3 regions of the Lysinibacillus sp. G01H genome follow, and region 3 is predicted to be linked to each of the others. Evidence: riboswitches for the same ligand, from Rfam matches in the RefSeq annotation. Region 3 holds a riboswitch; each other region holds the start of a gene.
What was found. A riboswitch is a leader RNA that binds a small molecule or an ion and turns the genes downstream of it on or off. The one in region 3 is predicted to bind cobalamin.

Region 1 (4,291 bases), 2.0 Mb from region 3:
TCAATAAATCCACCAGCATCCGATTTGTGTTTCATTTTCTCGATTTCTAGTGGCTTTAGTTCTTTATCCTTTTTCTTCTCATCCTCCGCTTTATCTAGGATGGTTTCATCTTTCCCTAGCACGACTGAAAAAGCAATTTTCTTGCCACATGGTGACCAGACAGGGGATGTCGCTCCATTTTTACAATGTGTCACCTGTTTTCCCTCTCCACCTGCTTTCGAAAGAACATAAATTTGTGACTTACCTGTTCTCGTTGACAAAAATGCAATTTGACTGCCATCTGGTGACCAAACAGGGGAACTCGTTCTATCTTCACCAAATGTCCATTGCTGTGGTGTTTTGTCCTTCAAGTTTATGTAAAACAAATTCGATATATAGTCATTTTTCTTCTCGTCCATACGAGTCTCTACATAAACTACCTCTGTCCCATCTGGTGAAAGCTGTGGATCTGCTACTGATTTTAAGCGATAAAGATCTTCTGGTTGAATCCCTTGTTTCGATGTCATGTTCTTGCTCCTTTGTATTGTAATTTTCTGTGCCTTACTACAATACTTCGACACCCTAAGTAATATTCCTGCTATTTAATTGAATTTTTTACTAGTTCCCAATATTCTGCGGACTTTGTTCTGCGATAAAATTTGTAAAAGGGCTCATTTGGGCGAGCATGCTCCTTATATAGGTTGATCAGGTGCAGTAAAAAATCTTCAATTTGTGTGACGTCTACCCTCTTAGCGAATAACGTACCAGCCTGTGCCTTTGCTCCCATCGGTACTGCCCCTAAATAGACATCAAAGCTTTTTTGTTGGTAAACGAGTCCAATATCATCATAGACTGCATTGTAGCAAGCTGATGCACAGCCATTAATATTGACACGCACTCTTGCAGGTACCTTCATCCCCTCTATAGCATGATAGAGCTGTTCGGTTATCGGCGCAGCCTCCATTTTCTCCCCATCACAAAAATCGCAGGCCTTCATGGCTATGATTGAACCAGAGGGAGCAACATAAAGACCTGCTTCCTGTAAGGCTTGCACCGCTTCTGTGGCATCGCACGTTGGTATGGATACGAGTATACTATAGGAAGCAGAATATTTTATCGCCCCCTTTTCGCCAGCAATTTCGGCTATTTTTTGGAATTGTGCAGGCGTATAATGCTTATTAATAATGCCCGGGCTAACGGCTAGACGGGTAAACTCACCATGACGGTTTAGTGTTTCAAATGTTTGATCTGGTACATTTTTTTGAAATGCGTTCATTTTTATCGCTCCTTATAAAAAAGGAGCTAGCAAAACGCTAGCTCGAATGGATTAAAAGTTTTCAGGATAGAAGCCCTTGGCTAAAATTTCAATGGCCTCTGCTGCACGAACCCCTTCAGACGCTGCTGAAAGTGGCAGGATGACAAAGCGCTCATTTTTGACCGCTTCCATCTCCTTCAATGCTGGATCATTTTTTAAGAATTGGATCTTTTGGTCTGCCGTTGTTTCACCGTAATCAATCACGACAACTACCTCTGGGTTGCGGTCTACTGCATCTTCCTTCGACACAGTTGTCCATCCTGATTCCACATCACCAAAGATATTTTGACCACCCGCGATTGTCACCAGCTCATTCATAAAGTTTTGACCAGCTGTAAATACATCCTTTTCACCGCTATCAAACACAAGAACACGTAATTTTTCGCTATCTTTTGGTAATTTAGCTTGTACTGCCTCTACATCTTTCGTCATTTGCTCAATTAAAGCTTCGCCACGATCCTCAATACGGAAAATCTTCGCGATATGGCGAATATCAGTGAAAATATCCTCTAATGTTGGCTTTGTCATGTTGGAAGCCGTATGTAAATACGTATGGATGCCTAATTCTTCAAGCTCTTCTGGTGTGCCTACACCCTTTTCGCCAAAGCCACTTTTCCAGCCTGCATATAGGAAATCTGCCTCGGCATCAATGACTTGCTCCTTCGTTGGGTATTGATCGGAAAGCACAGGGACTTTGTCGTATGCCTCTTGCAGTGGCTCATAGATTTTATCATCTAAGTAAGCTGTCCCTACCATAGAATCCTCTAAGCCAAGTGCTAGCATAATTTCTGTCACATGCTGATTTAAGCTAATCGCTTTTGTTGGTGCTTCCGTATATGTTTGACTTGTGTCATTGTTTTCAATGGTTACTTCGGCTGCCGCCTCAGATGGCTCAACCTTTTCACCTTGTGCTGCTGATTCCGTTTTGTCTTTTGCATTACAAGCCCCTAAAACAGCGACCAAGGCAATGATCATCATTAGCCATATACTTTTCCATTTCTTCATGTCCTTTTCTCCTTTGTTGTTAAAATATAGAAAGAAATCAGAGATTTCTTTACTACCCAGGTGTTTGGAAGGGCATAAAAAAAACCCTCTTGTCGCCAAGAGAGTAGCATAGTGAAATAACGGTATATTACCTGTATCACTATCCCCATCCTCGTGGTTCTTAGTCAAAAAATACATACTGGCAGGTATCCTGGCTTAGGTTCATCATCTATACGCCTTCCCATAGTTTCACTACAGTGGCATGCTGTATAGACTCCCCATTTACAGTTGCGGGACAGCATCGGAATTGCACCGATTTCCCTTTTAAGCAAATGACAAATGCCATTTGCACCAATACGTTCTATAATGGTCAATACTATTGATAGACTAGCAGAAGAATATTTATCGCGCAATCAGTAGTATGACACTAAAAGTATAATCATCATTATATTAGCACTATTTCGACATAAAGACGAACTATTTTACAAGAAATATAGAAGCTAGTATTCTGTTACAATAAAAAGATAGCATTCTATAGAAACGAGGATTTCTTATGTACAAAACAATTGGTGTACTTGCGCACGTGGATGCAGGGAAAACGACCTTTTCTGAGCAAGTACTTTTTCATACAAATAGTATCCAAGCCCGTGGTCGAGTTGATCATCAGGATACCTTTCTTGATAATCACGAGCTGGAGCGCAGACGAGGCATTACGATATTTGCCGAGCAGGGGCGTATGCGCATTGGCGATGATACATACACATTGATTGATACGCCAGGGCATGTCGATTTCTCCCCTGAGATGGAGCGTGCCATTCGTGTGATGGATTATGCCATTATGATCATTAGCTCTGTCGAAGGGATACAAGGCCATACAGAAACAGTATGGCAACTTTTACGTCAATACCATGTCCCTACCTTCTTCTTTATCAACAAAATAGATCGTGAAGGTGCCAATGTGGAGGCTGTCATCAGGCAGCTTCGCAAAGATTGCTCACAGCATGTATTGTTCATCGATGAGCCACTGCGAGCAGACTATGTGTCAAATAGCATCATGGAATGGCTAGCGGAGCGCGACGAAAAATTGCTTGATGCCTTTCTGAATGAGTCATTGGAGCATGAACAGTGTCTTGCTCAGTTACAGGGAATGATTAAAAATGAATGTGCCTTCCCTTGCTTTGCTGGCTCTGCCTTAAAGGATGAGGGCATTCAGGAATTTCTTGACCAGCTCCCGCTGTTAACGAGTACCGATTTTGACAAGGTTGCCCCGTTTGAGGGAGAGGTTTTTAAAATTCGTCATGATGGTCACCAGCGTTTAACCTTTATGAAGGCGGTCAAGGGTTCATTGCATGTGCGTGATGAATTTTCATTTAGCGAAGTAACAGAAAAAGTAACTGAAATTCGCCTTTATAACGGCAGTCGCTATGAGACCGTTCAACAGGTAGAGGCGGGAGAAATTTTCGCTGTCAAAGGGCTGAGCCAGGCAAACATTGGGGATCGAATCGGTACAACGATGCTATCCCAGCCCTATGAGCTTGTCCCAACCTTACAGGCAAAGGTTCAATATGAGGGCGATCAGCATATCAAGGAAGTGCTCCAGTTTTTCCGTTTACTCGAAGCAGAAGAGCCGTCCTTGCGTGTGGTCTGGCTGGAAAAATTTCAGGAAATCCATGTGCATATTATGGGTGTCATTCAATTAGAGGTCCTGACAGAGGTATTCATGACGCGTTTTTCAATAGCTGTCTCCTTTGGTGAGCCGCAAATTTTATATATGGAAACCATTGCGACCCCCGTAACAGGCTATGGTCATTTCGAGCCCCTCAAGCATTATGCCGAAGTTCATTTATTAATGGAGCCAAATCCACGTGGAACAGGTAATACCTTCAGCAATGCCTGTCATGCAGATCATTTATCTTTAGGCAATCAGCGCCTTGTTGAAAAGCATCTGTTTGAGCGTGACCATCATGGGCTACTGACAGGCTTCCCTGTAACAGATATTCATTTTACACTTCT
Region 2 (4,291 bases), 1.8 Mb from region 3:
TTAGTGAGGCGAAAAAGAAGTCAGTAGAAAACTTGTTCATAAGTAATGAAAAAGATCCGTATATGGAAAAGTTTCTACAAATATTACAAGAAGAACCGAAAAATGCTTATCTGTATATCAAAAGGTTATAAGAAAACCTTAACTAAATCAGGGAGACAGAGTATTATTTCATGAAAATATTAGGTGAGGTATTTAAATATACAAAGCCATACAAAGCAAAATTATTTCAAGTAAATATTTTGATGGGCATTTCAATGATTTTAAGTATAGTACACCCCCTTTTATTTGGTAAATTTATTGATTCTATAACAGTAAAAGACCTCAATTCCGCATTCATAATTATAGTGTTTATGGCTTTTTTGTTTCTTTTTAATTTATTTTTTAAAGTAATCCAAAAATATTATTTAACGAAATTTGCCTGCTATCTACAAATGGATATTAAGTTAAAGATAATAAAAAGAATCATGGCTATGGACATGGATGAGTATCAATTAAAAGCAAAAGGTGAACTGATGAATAAAATAGAAAATGATACAAAGGCATTTTCTGAAGTAGTATCAGAGTTTTTAAATATTGTTGTAGATTTTATCAGTATAATAATTGTGTTCGTAATATTGATAAATCTTAATTTTATTTTAGCTAGTATTTTATTCATTGCTTGTCCTTTAGCACTTATCATTTTTAAATATTATGGAAAAAAAATAAGGATGACGGATACTGCCATCAAAAAAGATTTAGATTCTTATTTAACCTATCTGGGAGAAATACTGTCATCATTTAAATTATTTAAGATATTTAATAATGAGATAAACGCCATAGATAACTATCAAAAGAGAATTACCTTATTATACAAAAATACTCTTGATAAAATGCGTTTAAGTATAAAATCAGGATCAATAATAGAATTATTAAACTTTACAAGTTATTTAATTATCCTTATTATAGGTGCCTACTTTATTTATAAAGGCAGCCTCACCTTAGGAGTATTAATAGCATTCACAACCTATGCCAATAACTTTAGTCAGTCATTTTTAAGATTTTCTCAACTAAATTCCTTTTTACAAGAAGCAATTGTGTCTGTAAATAGAGTAAAAAACTTAATGGGAGACAATAAATACAATATAAGGAAATTGATAGTATCAGGCTATGTAAATTCATCGCATCATTTTAGAAAAGACAAAATAGTGTTGCGGAATGTAAGCTTTACCTATACTAATGCATTATCTCCAGTTTTAGAAAATATAAATTTCCAAATACCTTTGAAGAAAATTGTATTGATTAAGGGAGAAAGCGGATCAGGTAAATCGACATTATTGAATATATTATCAGGTTTATACATTAATTATCAGGGTGAAATATTTCTATCCAATCAAAATATTAGATATATTCCTAATGATGTTTATAGAAAAAGGGTATGTTTGGTAACGCAAGAGCATTTTATAATGACAGGGACAATAAGGGAAAATTTGTTATTAGCAAAGCCGAATGCAACGGATGAAGAATTAATTCAAATTTGTAAAATGGTTAACATTTATTCATATATAGAAACGTTGGACTATAAATTTGAAACTCTTATTGGGCATAATGGGCTTGAATTATCTACTGGGCAACAGCAAAGACTTTCAATAGCAAGATCGCTTCTAAGAGATGCGGATATCTATTTGTTTGACGAGATTACTTCTGCGCTTGATAAAGACAACCAAATAAATATAGAAACATTACTTTTATATTTAAATAAAGAAAAACAAAAGACTGTTATATTGGTTACTCATCACCCTGTTTTAATAAGTGAAGCAGATAAAATATTTGAAGTTAATAACAATCAGGTGAACGAGAGGGATTCATTTGTTGTTACAAGCTCTTAATAAGCCTAAATTGTTTGAATAGCTGGTTGTACTAAGTTAACACTCAAAAAAATTTTTCCTCTTGACACTAAAAAAGTTGTAAAGTAGATTTAACATAATTACATAAAAGCAATAGGTGCCCACTTGGGAGAATAGGGAATAAAGTGAAAAGCTTTAGCGGACCCGCCACTGTATAAGGGAGTTTCATAGTGTATGCCACTAGCGAATTGCTGGGAAGGTGCTATGAGATGTTGAACTTGAGCCAGGAGACCTGCCTACATGCTTTAGAAGAGATAGATGATGGAAAAGTCTGTAGTTTATTTGTCATGACAATAAACTACAGATTTTTTATTTTGTCTCAATGAGAACGAGAGGAGAAATAATCATGCAATTATTACAAGATACGATTCAAAATATTCAAGGGGTTGATATGAAAAGTATGGAGCAGGCTAGAAAACGGATTGATGGGCTTTGTAAGCCCCCAGGTAGCTTGGGTAAACTAGAATCACTTGCTGTACAGCTCTCTGGGATAACAGGACACTTATATCCAATGGTCGACAAAAAGGTGATGATTGTTTGTGCTGCAGATCATGGTGTTTGCGAGGAAGGTGTAACCACGAATCCACAAGATGTGACGGTCTTTCAAACATTAAATTTTCCTAAGGGAGGTACAGGCGTTTGTGCGATTGCGGGCATTACCAATGCAAAGGTTGTCACAGTAGATGTTGGGGTAAAAGAAGATATTCCACTTGATGCAGGAGTCCTTATTCATAAAATTAAATACGGTACCGATAACATGGCACAAGGTCCAGCTATGGCCAAACAAGAAGCCATTCAATCGATAGAAGTAGGAATCCAGGTGGCCACTGAGGAAATCATAAAAGGTGCTGATGTACTTGGGACTGGAGAAATGGGCATCGGCAATACAACACCAAGTGCTGCGATATTAGCTGTTTTGACGGGATGCAAGCCTATCGAAGTAACGGGGTTTGGTGCAGGAGTAGGCCAAGGAGGCATTGCCTATAAAGCAGCAGTTATTGAAAAAGCAATTACCTTAAATAAGCCTAATCCAAATGATGTTATTGATGTTCTGGCTAAGGTTGGAGGATTAGAGATAGGGGCGATGACAGGCATTATACTTGGCGCTGCTGTCCATCGTAAACCTGTTGTCATTGATGGATTTATTTCAACTATTGCCGCGCTCATTGCTTATAAGCTAGAACCAAAAGTAAAAGATTATATTATTCCTTCCCATGCCTCAGAGGAACCAGGGGCTAAAATTGCCGCTGCATTACTTGGCATTGAACCAATGTTGTACATGAATATGCGTTTAGGTGAAGGTTCTGGAGCAGCCTTAGCCTTTCCTATTTTAGATGCAGCTTGCTCGATGATGAAAAACATGGTGACTTTAGAAGAATCAATGCAGTTGTTAAAAAGGTAAGTTAAATGTCTCTTTTTTAATCATATAAGGAATGAAACATTAGCTAAAACAATAAAACAGCCAATGACTTAATTTTTGGTCATTGGCTGAATGGTGTTTATGCTTGATTTAATTTACGTAATGGCAAGCGCCACTTCATCATATAGGAAAGAATACGTAAAGCTGTAATCACTGCGAATAAAATATAAAGGAAAATGTCCCCTGTAAAAACCTCGAAGCCGATTAACAGTCCAGCAAGAGCTGCCCAAACTCCATAAACTTCATCACGGAGAACTAATGGTTTTCTTCTAGCTAATAAATCTCGTACAATACCACCACCTGAACCTGTCAAAACAGCAGCTACAATGACTGCGCTCACTGGCATATCAAGCTTGACAGCATAGAGTGCGCCTTGAATAGCGAATGCTGATAAGCCAATCGCATCTGTGAAGTTACCCCAACGATGCCAATGTTGAATCAGATGATGCGGAAAAATAAAGAATATCGTAATCGCAGCAAGCGCTATTTGAAACATCATATCCTGTCCCCAAAGTGTTGTGACAGGTAGTCCAATGAGTAAATTTCGAATAGCTCCTCCACCAAAAGCAGTCACAATACCAAGTATATATACACCGAATAAATCGTATTCTTCTTCCATGGCAATAATTGCCCCAGAAATAGCAAAGGCAATTGTTCCTATGATACTAAAAACCTCCCAAGCCATCCCTTTCACCCCTTCTATCAATAAATAAACTTTTTTAAAAGTTAAAAGACGTTTTACGTAACAGAATTTATGAATTTAATAGCCAAAATCGGTCATTAAATACGCTTCTTGAAATGAGTCCGCACATTAGCTTAGCGTAAAATCCTCTTAGAAACAATAGGCAAGTTTTACAGGTGCACATACAAATTGATAAAATGTGATTAAAATAAAGAAAAACATTCGTCAAAAGCGTTCATATACCAGTAGTTGGTTAGGAAATTCTAGAGTGATTGAAGTCAATTTAGATAGTTAATAAATCTTACT
Region 3 (4,291 bases):
TAAAGCTGCTACTACGGTTAAATGCAAGGTCTGAATTAAATCCATAAGTTGAAGTTGATGTTGAATATCTAAATGATTCGTCGGCTCATCCAATATTAATACCTGTGCTTGTTGAGCGAGTGCCCTTGCAACCATGACACGCTTTTTCTCGCCACCAGAAAGCGAACTAAAGCTTCGTTTCTCTAAATGCGATATGCCCGTTTGCCTAAGAGCCTCTTTAACAATTTGAAAATCTTTCTCTTGATCAAGCTCTAACAGCTTTTTATGTGGTGTTCTTCCCATACTGACTAAATCATGCACAGTGAAATCAAATAATACGGGTGTCTCTTGGCTTACAACAGCCAAATTTTTCGCAATTGATTTACTTGATTGCTTTAATATATCTTGCTCATTTAATACTACCGTTCCGCTTTCAGGTTTTAGGAGACGATACATATTTTTTAACAATGTTGATTTTCCGCTCCCATTAGGACCAATTAATCCAACAAATTGCTTTTCTTTTATTTGAATGCTTACATCATGTAGTATACGCTGATCGTAAATGGAGAATGATACTTGTTTCGCTTCTAATGTCATGGACGTTAATCTCCTTCACCGAAAGAATAGTTGTTACGACGGAGAAGCCAAATGAAAAATGGTCCCCCACAAAAAGCTGTAATAATACCAATTGGCATTTCCTGAGGAGCAATAATGATTCGAGCAAAGGCATCTGCCCACACTAAGAATATTCCACCTATTAAAGCACTAATAGGTATGACATATTTATAGTTTGAGCCCACAATTAAACGCACAATATGGGGAATAATCAATCCCACAAATCCTATAGAACCACTAACTGCGACAAGCACACCAGTTAATAGAGATACTAATAGTATTAACTGAATACGGAATTGCTGAAGATTAACGCCTAATGTCACTGCCGCCTCTTCTCCTAGTAATAATAAATTTAAATTACGATAGTGTAGCCACAGTAGCCCAAATACAACCAAGAATACGAAGGCTGGAATCACAATACTATTCCATTTGGCTCCAGCTAAACTACCTAGCATCCAAAACATAACAGCCTTTAAGGCCCCTTCTTGCTTTGACATCATTAAAATAAAGTTAGAGATAGCCGTTAAGATAAAGGACACAGCCATGCCTGCCAATAGCAAGCGGAAAATAGAGACACGTCCCCCAACACGTGATAAGAAAAAAACAAGTGTAATGGCAAGTAATGAACCAAGAAATGCGGATACTGAAAGAGCGTAAATACCTAAAAATGACAAGGCTCCTAAAATAATCACAGAAGTAGCTCCTACAGCTGCCCCTGAAGAAATCCCTAGAATATACGGGTCTGCAATAGAATTACGTACAAGTGCCTGAATGGCTGCCCCTGCAATGGCTAACCCCGCTCCTACTATAGCAGCTAGCAAAACACGAGGTGCTCTTATTTGCCAGATGATGATTTCCTGAGAGCGACTCCAATCTTGCTCGATCGAAGTTTGTATAAAAGGAATTTTAGAAAGAATAACTTTCCATACATATAACGGTGTAACTGAAACTGAGCCAACCATTACAGCAAAGGTCATTGAAACAATTAATACCATGAAAAGTACGAAGGAAAATAACATAAATTTTTTATTCATCTGTTTTAAACTCCTACTGAATATTGATGAATGAAGCAATAAAAAAAGGTATCCCATGCGAAAATGCGCATAGAAATACCCTAGATTAAACAAAGTCAGAAAAATATCCAGCTATTGTCCGTAATTGCTTGCATCCTCGTGGGCATTACAGGTATTACTAAATGGCAGGTCTCCTGGCTTCGATTCACTATCCTATAATTACCTTCCCATTCTTAAACAGTGGCAAATCATATTATAGGATTCCTCGTTACAGTTGCGGGACAGCGTCGGACTTCCACCGACTTCCCTTTTAAGTGACATTCAAAAATGTCACACCAATAGTATTTGAAGTTATAAAATTGTGACGGTTCTATCATACATTTTTATAGATAGATAGTCTACTTCTATTTAACCCAATATTTGAGTTAACTATTAATAATAATAAGGTTGACACAATAGCATTCGTTTTTTACACTAGCAGTAATAACTTATAAAACGAGGTGAAATTCATGGCAACTGTTACACAACATAGTCACCATAAGTTAAGAACTATTGACATTACCTACATTGGATTGTTTTCAACGCTAATGATGGTGGGTGATAATATCACTTCCTTTGCACCCTTTATGGTAGTTGGTGGTGTACCCATTACGCTTCAAACCTTCTTTGCAACTTTAGCAGGGCTTATTCTTGGTAGTAGAAAAGGTGCGCTCGCCTGTACAATTTATATGTGCGTAGGATTGGCGGGAGCTCCTGTCTTTGCTCGTTTCGGTGGTGGAATTGGCCAAATTTTAAGCCCTACCTTTGGGTTTATTATTACATTTATATTAGCGGCATTTGTTGCAGGGTTGATCGTGGAACGAAGCGGGACAAAGAAAAGTTTTATCGTAGCTGCTTTGGTAGCAACGGCTATAAATTATTTGATAGGAACAAATTGGATGTTTTTTGCATATAAGCTTTGGGCAAGTGCGCCAGAGAATTTTTCATATAAGCTCGCTTGGCTTTGGATGATTCCTCCACTACCAAAAGATATTATTTTAGCTATTTTTGCTGGTATCTTCGCCCATAGATTACAAAAAACATTGAAGATCATGCCCATTCAATAGCATATCTCCCCACCTAATTGTGCCAGACTAAAGAAATGTTTTTCATAGGGTCATATCCATCGTTTCTGCACATTTATTTGCTACATTAGGAGCATATAGTGAGGAGGATATCATATGAAATTCAATAAAAGATGGTCAGTCGGACTATTATCAGTAGTCGCTCTAATTAGTTTATCGGCTTGTACAGAGGATCAAACAGAACCAGCGTCCACTTCTAATGAAACTTCTGAAAAAATGGATCATTCTACAATGAACCATTCAAGTTCTGGCGATGTACCAGTAACATTAAAAAAAGCTGAAAACCCGAAATTTCCTGTAGGGAGCACAGCCATTATTACAGATGGACATATGGAAGGTATGAAAGGGGCAGAAGCAACAATAGTAGGTGCCTATAATACAACTGCTTATGTTATTTCCTATGAGCCTACATCTGGTGGAAAGCGAATAGAAAAGCATAAGTGGGTGATTCATGAAGAATTAATTGACCCACAAGAAGCACCACTGGCTCCTGGAACAGAAGTAAAAACGGACGCAACACATATGGAAGGTATGGAAAATGCGACTGTCCTTATTGACGAGGCTGTGCAAACAACTGTATACATGGTCGATTATACTTCCACTACAAGTGGTGAAGCTGTAACAAATCATAAATGGGTAACAGAAGAAGAGCTTAGTCCAAAATAATAGAAATAACCTCTACCTTCAATTCTGGTAGAGGTTATTTCTAGCTTTTATGTTCCATTCGCTTTCTATTTGCAGACTTATGCCATTTATAGCCGATGCCCCAAACGGTTTGCAAGTAATCATCCGCAGGAAAACCACTTTTTCTTAATTTTTCTCGTAAATTACGTACATGTGAATCAATGGTACGATCTTCAATCGTTACATCATATCCCCAAACGGCATGTATAAGGTGTTCTCTAGAAAATGCTCTATTTTGATAATCTAAAAATAGGGCGAGCATGGCAAATTCCTTTGGTGTTAATGGAATTGCCTTATGTTGAAAATATACTTCAAAGGACTCTCGATCTAGACAAAGCCCTTCAAAGTTAATCACTTTTTCTACAGATATCGTTCTTCTTAATACAGCATGTATGCGTGCTAACAACTCTTCCTCATCAAAAGGCTTTAAAATGTAGTCATCAGCACCAAGGTTTAAACCTTTTACAACATCAGCGTGTTCTCCTTTTGCAGTAAGCATAATGATAGGAACATCCCAAAACTTCCTAATTTCCTGGCAAACCTGCCACCCATCCATCTCTGGCATCATAATATCCAAAAGAACTAAATCCACATGTTCTTCTTCTAAAAAATCCAATGCCTCTTGTATAGAAGTCATTGCTCTACAAAGAAATAGTGGTTCCAAATAAAGGGTTAATAAATCTAACATTCTTGGTTCATCATCAATGCATAAAATCGTTTTCATTCGTTTCTACTCCTTTAAATGATAATTCAAAAGTAGTCCCTTTATTGATTTCACTTCTAACCTTTATTTCTCCCCCATGTGCTTGTACAAGCTCCTTGACAATAGCAAGCCCAAGTCCAGATCCACCTAAAGCACGACTACGTGATTTTTCC

Region 1: it holds a riboswitch for cobalamin, as region 3 does, so the genes downstream of both, PSR12_RS10755 (ABC transporter substrate-binding protein) here and PSR12_RS20965 (FecCD family ABC transporter permease) in region 3, are expected to answer to the same signal.
Region 2: it holds a riboswitch for cobalamin, as region 3 does, so the genes downstream of both, cobT (nicotinate-nucleotide--dimethylbenzimidazole phosphoribosyltransferase) here and PSR12_RS20965 (FecCD family ABC transporter permease) in region 3, are expected to answer to the same signal.

The regions. Positions count from the first base shown of each region.
Region 1 covers NZ_CP118397.1:2,133,144-2,137,434, reverse strand. The annotation lists gene PSR12_RS10765 (S9 family peptidase) at 1-506, opposite strand, end outside; gene PSR12_RS10760 (precorrin-3B methylase) at 578-1,255, opposite strand; gene PSR12_RS10755 (ABC transporter substrate-binding protein) at 1,307-2,299, opposite strand; cobalamin riboswitch at 2,463-2,649, opposite strand; gene PSR12_RS10750 (elongation factor G) at 2,832-4,291, shown strand, end outside.
Region 2 covers NZ_CP118397.1:1,236,970-1,241,260, forward strand. The annotation lists gene PSR12_RS05905 (ABC transporter A family member) at 1-131, shown strand, start outside; gene PSR12_RS05910 (ABC transporter ATP-binding protein) at 171-1,865, shown strand; cobalamin riboswitch at 1,962-2,137, shown strand; gene cobT (nicotinate-nucleotide--dimethylbenzimidazole phosphoribosyltransferase) at 2,230-3,285, shown strand; gene PSR12_RS05920 (trimeric intracellular cation channel family protein) at 3,383-3,988, opposite strand.
Region 3 covers NZ_CP118397.1:4,120,098-4,124,388, forward strand. The annotation lists gene PSR12_RS20960 (heme ABC transporter ATP-binding protein) at 1-576, opposite strand, end outside; gene PSR12_RS20965 (FecCD family ABC transporter permease) at 582-1,628, opposite strand; cobalamin riboswitch at 1,775-1,962, opposite strand; gene PSR12_RS20970 (biotin transporter BioY) at 2,117-2,713, shown strand; gene PSR12_RS20975 (YdhK family protein) at 2,828-3,397, shown strand; gene PSR12_RS20980 (response regulator transcription factor) at 3,438-4,139, opposite strand; gene PSR12_RS20985 (sensor histidine kinase) at 4,117-4,291, opposite strand, start outside.